2 regions of the Rhodohalobacter sp. 614A genome follow, and region 1 is predicted to be linked to the other one. Evidence: riboswitches for the same ligand, from Rfam matches in the RefSeq annotation. Region 1 holds a riboswitch; the other holds the start of a gene.
The links. Region 1 has a riboswitch for cobalamin ahead of metE (5-methyltetrahydropteroyltriglutamate--homocysteine S-methyltransferase). Riboswitches for the same ligand answer to the same signal wherever they lie in the genome.
Positions count from the first base shown of each region.

Region 2: linked by a shared signal. The riboswitch ahead of L0B18_RS10960 (TonB-dependent receptor plug domain-containing protein) and the one ahead of metE (5-methyltetrahydropteroyltriglutamate--homocysteine S-methyltransferase) in region 1 are both predicted to bind cobalamin.

Region 1 covers NZ_JAKEDS010000002.1:204,753-207,925, reverse strand. The annotation lists gene metE (5-methyltetrahydropteroyltriglutamate--homocysteine S-methyltransferase) at 1-2,010, opposite strand, end outside; cobalamin riboswitch at 2,137-2,328, opposite strand; gene L0B18_RS09695 (thioredoxin family protein) at 2,435-2,929, opposite strand; gene L0B18_RS09690 (TonB-dependent receptor) at 2,930-3,173, opposite strand, start outside.
Region 2 covers NZ_JAKEDS010000002.1:504,757-507,929, forward strand. The annotation lists gene L0B18_RS10955 (glycerate kinase type-2 family protein) at 72-1,397, opposite strand; cobalamin riboswitch at 1,525-1,720, shown strand; gene L0B18_RS10960 (TonB-dependent receptor plug domain-containing protein) at 1,830-3,173, shown strand, end outside.

The sequences.
Region 1 (3,173 bases):
GTCATTAAACTCCGAGTAACACATATGAGAATGGATTTGAGTTTTATCCTCCACTCCGGTGGACGAAATTCGGAAAGCATCCACAGCCCATGTTAAGTACGCCTCGCGTTTATCCAATCGAAGCGGTAATCCTTCTCTGAAGGCAGGTTCATCAATTTGTATGATTTGAATACCGGCTTTTTCCAGATCCTGTACTTCATCGCGAATGGCCAGTGCAATCTGTTTCGCGGTTTCGGATCGGGGCTGGTCATCCCGCACAAACGACCATTGCAAAATAGTGACCGGACCCGTTAGCATTCCTTTTACGAGTTTGTCGGTTTGCGATTGCGCATACGCCGACCATGGAACAGTTACCGGATCGGGAAGGTGTACATCACCATACACAATGGGCGGTTTTACTCCTCGTGTTCCATAACTTTGTACCCAGCCGTTGCGCGTAAAAGCAAATCCGGAAAAATGTTCACCGAAATATTCTACCATATCATTCCGTTCAAATTCACCGTGTACTAATACATCCAGTCCAATTTCTTCCTGGGTTTTGATCAGTTCGCTGATGGCTTTATGGATGATTTCTGTGTACTGATCTTCCGAAAGAACTCCTTTCCGGTAATCGGCCCGCCATTTTCGTACTTCTGATGTTTGAGGGAACGAACCTATGGTGGTGGTAGGAAACGTTTCAGGAATGTTGAGATGCTCTTTTTGAACAGCCTGCCGTTCGGTAAACGGTTGTTTACGGTTCAGGTAGGAGTCATCCAGATTATCCATTCGGCTTTGAACGCTTGGATTGTTTACAAGCTCAGATGTCCGTTTGTCGTCTACATCGGCTTGATGCTTTTCCAGCTTTTGCTTTTCATCGGCAGAAAGTTCATCAGCTACAAGTTTTTTCAGCAGAGAAATTTCTCCCAATTTTTGTTTCGCAAAAGACATCCAACGCTTCACTTTAGCAGGAAGAGCGGTTTCGTCGGTTTCCTGATCCAGATCTACCGGACTGTGAAGCAGTGAGCAAGACGAGCCGATTAACAGTCGATCCTCTCCGATTTTTTCTTTTGCTTTTTCAACAAAAGCTGCTGCTTTTTGAAGATCAGTTTTCCAGATATTTCGGCCGTCAATCAATCCCAAAGATAGCGCTGTTTCTTCGTTTAGTTGATCCAACACGTTACCCAGCTGATCCGGATCATTCACCAAATCAATGTGAAGTCCGTCTACGGGAAGTCCGCAGGCCAGCGCTGTATTATCACTCAGTCCTTCAAAATATGTGGTAAGCAAAAGCTTTAAGCTATCAAGATCCTGGTGAAACGTTTCATAGGCTTTTTGAAAAGATATTTTCGCATCATCTTCAAGATCCAGCGCCAGGAATGGTTCTTCAATCTGAACCCATTCAACACCTTTGTCCTGAAGTTTGCTCAGAATTTCCTGATAGACAGGCAACAATTTATCAAGCAGATCTAACCGGTGAAATCCATCAGATGTATCTTTCTCTTTTCCGAGAAGCAAAAAACTAACCGGACCAATAAGCACGGGTTTGGTAACAACTCCTACAGATTGTGCTTCTTCATATTCATCAAAAATTTTGGTGGACAGACATTCAAATTCCTGATCGGCCGAAAATTCCGGCACAATGTAATGATAATTGGTATTAAACCATTTGGTCATTTCCATAGCGGGGATGTCGTGTTTGTCATCCTGCAATCCACGGGCCATGGCAAAATAGGTATCAATAGGGTAGCTGGTAGATTTTTCTTGTTCGGACTGATATAAATCTTTGTATCGATCCGGAATGGCTCCGACAAGGAGAGCTGTATCCAGAACCTGATCGTAGAGAGAGAAGTCATTTGACGGAACCAGATCGATCCCGGCACTCTTCTGTTGGGTCCAGTGGACCGCTTTTAGAGCTGATGTGGATTGAATCAGTTTAGATTGATCGATTTCTCCTTTCCAGTACGACTCGACGAGTTTTTTCAAATCTCGCTGCGCACCAAGGCGGGGAAATCCAAGGGTATGTGTTAACATTTTAGAACTTGTTTTAGCTGTGAATGGAGGCTAAAAACGTTGAGGAAGGCAAGTTGAACATAGGTTAAAGAATTGAACCAAGGATCTTTCTGCCTTTCAACAACACCTTAACTCCCGAAGGTTTTGTTTACTGATTTATAGAAGGCAGGTCTCCTGACTTACCGATGATCTCTTTAAACCTTCCCGTTTCTTTTGGGGCTGAAACAGTGGTGTAAATAAAGAAATAAACCGGATTACAGTTGCGGGGACAGCTCCGGATTTCCACCGGATTCCCTTTTCACCCCGAATGTTCGGGGCACCTTTAAAATCTGCTTGTAATTAAACGGCTGGGCAACTCATTGTCAATGAATACTTTTCCACATTTCCGGCAAGTTTTCAACAATTGGGTTGATTAGAAAAAGGGATAGAAAGCACTTTTTTATTTTTAAATCGAAGAACTTTTCAACGTATTAGTAATAACATATTCCAAAATTGATTCCAGCTTTTTGGCCTTCGTAAAACCAGAAATGTGGAATAGATAATCTCCGTCCGGAGAAAGAACGACAAGAGCCGGAACGCTTTGAGTATTCAATTTTTGTGCAATTTTCAGTGGAGTAAAACGCTGCTCTTTAAAATGAAGTCTTGAGCGATTATCATCTCTGTTTAATCGGGTCCATATAAATTGGCTTGTAATATTTTTTGAGAGTTCAGGATAAACTTCTTTCTCCATTTTTTTGCACCAGCCGCACCATGGGGCCCAAACGTCCACCAGAATGAGCTGCTGATTCTCTTCAGCAAGTTGTATAGCTTTTTCAAACGAATACCAATCTACAGAAGATGTATTCTGGGCGGGTAATGGGGACCCGAACAGAGCCCCCATCAGTAGAAACATTCCCACCCAGATGGCTACGAATTTAAATTTGTACTTGAAATTTCTCATCTATCGAAGATTTAGTCTGGCACCGAGTGAAAATGTTCGCCCAACAATTGGTCCCCATGTATAAATGGTATCGAAATTGGGACCAAAAGGATCTTGCGGATCAACCAAAGGGCTGTCCTGTTTGAAATCGAAGATATTTTCTGCCGATACATACACTTCAAAACCAATTCCGTTCGGGCTATTCACATTTGTAAATTCTTTGGTGATTTTAAGATCATGTGTGGAGTAAGCCGGGGACCATTCA
Region 2 (3,173 bases), 300 kb from region 1:
CTGATGAAGATTAGTATCTCATGATAGTACCATTTTGCCGTATTAAGATTCCAAATCAGGATGAATGAAACTTAGTTTTCATCAATCAACAAAAGCTGAATATCCATCACATTATTTCCGGTAGGGCCGGTTTTGATATGTCCGCCAAACTTTTCAAAAAAGTGATAGCTGTCGTTCTTCTCGATATATTCATTTGGATTGATTCCCCCGGATTCGGCTTCCTCAAAAGTGTTCTGGTCCACCACAGCACCGGCGGCATCGGTTGGGCCATCTATTCCGTCTGTTCCTGCACTTAAGAAAATGACAGGTTCATCATAATCTTTCAACTTCTTCGCCATTCGTAAAGCGATTTCCTGGTTACGTCCACCCAAGCCATCTCCGGTCACTTTAACTGTACTTTCTCCATAAAAGACAGCCGCATTTTTTCCTGATTTTTTGATCAAGTCATTTTGAAGATGCTCCAAAATATGTTTTTCAAACTCATCCACTAAGCCAGACCAGGCCGGTTCAATCAGCGTTGTTTTGTAACCTTGCTCCTCAAGCATGGATTTCGTTTTCTGAGCTACTTTTGATGCGGAAGACACAATCCATTGTTTATGATTGGGGATATCTTCTGTTTGAGAAGAACCTCCATTTCTGGCTTCTTCATCCATTTTATTTGCGAGATGATTTCTTACATCATGTGGCAGATCATTCCAGATCATATACTTTTTCAGCACTTTAAATGCTTTATCGAACGAAATCTCCTGGGGAGTGGTGGGACCGCTGCCTATGGACGCCAGTTCATCATTCGGTACGTCTGAAATAACCAGATCGATCAAAGTTACCTTATTAAAATAGGATAAAAGCCGGCCGCCTTTAACTTCAGAAAGAGCTTTCCGAACCGTATTGACTTCGTGAATATCGGCTCCGGATTCCAAAAGAATCTTGTACGTTTTCTGAAAATCTTCAATGCTTAACCCTTTTGCCGGATAGCACATCAGCGCTGAAGTTCCTCCCGACAATAGATTAATCACGACTGAATCGTCTGGAATTTCTTCAATCAGTGAAATCAATTTTTTGGTTGCTTTTACACTGTTTTCATCCGGAAGAGGATGGGAACCTTCCATCATTTCAATTTTTGAAGGAGAGGTTTCCGTATCTGGCGGAGCAATGATAAAGCCTTTTTCGAGATCGTCCGCCAGGATATTTTCCATCGCAATAGCCATGGTTGGAGAAGCTTTTCCTGATCCGATTACATAGGCTTTTTGGTGTCCGCCAAGGCTAAACTTTTCATCATGTATAGAGAGTGTTCTGCTTTTCTTATCCCAGTGTACGATTTCAGGGAGAAATTCTTTGGGATTGACATTCTTCAAAATGGATTTAAAAAATTGAACCGTCTGTTTTTTCTGATTCATCCTTTTTTTAATTCGTTTCTAAAATCTGTGAATTAAAATTTAATAGCCCCTTTAATAACTACTAAATAAACTAAAATCAATGGGGAAATGATCAAAGTTTGTGTTGACTTAAGTGGAAAATCGGCTTACCATAAAAAAAGCATCAGGTTTCCGATTTAAAAATCGGGATGAAAAGGGAATCCGGTGAAAATCCGGAACTATCCCCGTAGCTGTAAGCTCATCATTGTGTTAGCCTTTCGATGCCACTGCCCCGATGGTTCGGGGCGGGAAGGCAGCTAACATATTGAGTAAGTCAGAAGACCTGCCTGTTTGCCAAACTAATTCAGGCTTTCGGAGGAAGAGCCGGGAATAGAGAATCAATTTTCGGTTCTATATCCCCACACTTTTTTCATCGGAAGCTCATCGGTTCAATATAAACATCAAAAAATAACCATGAGCAAAAAATTCTTAACACTCATAATTGGGGTATTTTTGTGCACCTCATCACTTTATGCACAAACCAATTCTCAGGTTGCAGATACTACGCTAAATCTTGACGAGATTGTTATCCAGGCTTCAAAAATTTCCGTTTCACCAAGAGAAACAACACGTCCGGTTCTGATTATCGGCCGGAAAGAAATTGAACAAAGTTCGGGAAGCAATGTAGCACAGCTTTTACATCAGCACAGCGGAATTCGTGTAAACAATTCAATGGGTTCTCCGGCCAATAACCAGGATCTTTTTCTGCAAGGGGCGAGTTCATCCTATGCATTAATTTTGTTGGATGGCATTGCTGTAAACGATCCATCCGGAGTTGGCGGAGCAATTGACTTACGATTACTTCCTTTGCACAATGTTGAACGAATCGAAGTTCTGAAAGGAAACCAATCTACACTTTATGGTTCTGACGCACTTGCCGGAGTTATTAATATTATCACCAAAGAAAGTGCTGCAAATATTTTTCAACCGTCTGCAATGTTTGAATACGGCGCTTACAACTCTTTGAAAGCCGCCGGTGAAGTTAGCGGATCCGTAGAGGAACTTCTGGATTATTCTGTAGGATATAATTATCAGTCCAGTGATGGTATTAGCGCTGCAGCTACCCCGGAAGGCTCGGAATCATTCCAGGATGATGGATATGATCAAAATTCTTTTTATGCAAATGTAACTGTAAAACCTGTAGAAGGGCTGGCGATTAAACCGTTCATAAAATACTCTGATTTTGAAGGTGATTATGATGCGGACGCTTTTATGGATGCACCCAATTCATTTTCAAACAATATGTTGAATCCCGGCGTCCAGGCTATATTCGAAACAGGGCGGTTCAGAGTAAATTCAACATATATGATTTCGGAAACAGAGCGAGTATTTTCAAGTCAATATGGGGAATCATCTTATGAAGGTAAATTTCAAAATTTTGATACATTCTTAAATTACCGGTTTAGTCCGTATATCCATGCGATGGCAGGTATTAACTGGCAGGAAGGTCTCATTCCTGAGGATGAAGTAAATGATATTTCTGAAGTTTCCACATCGTTTACAAGTCCATACGCTACAGTGTTTCTTGATGCCGGAAACGGACTCCGGGCCGAAGCAGGTTTCCGGGTAAATATCCATTCTGAGTATGGTAATAATTCTACCTACAGTTTTTCTCCTTCCTACCAGATTTCTGATAACTTCAAAGTTTTTGCTTCCTATGGAACCGGGTTTAAAGCCCCGTCTTTGGATCAGCTTTTCGGGCAGTTCGGAGCCAATCCTGACCTTGAACCAGAGGAAAGCCGAAGTATTCAGGTTGGA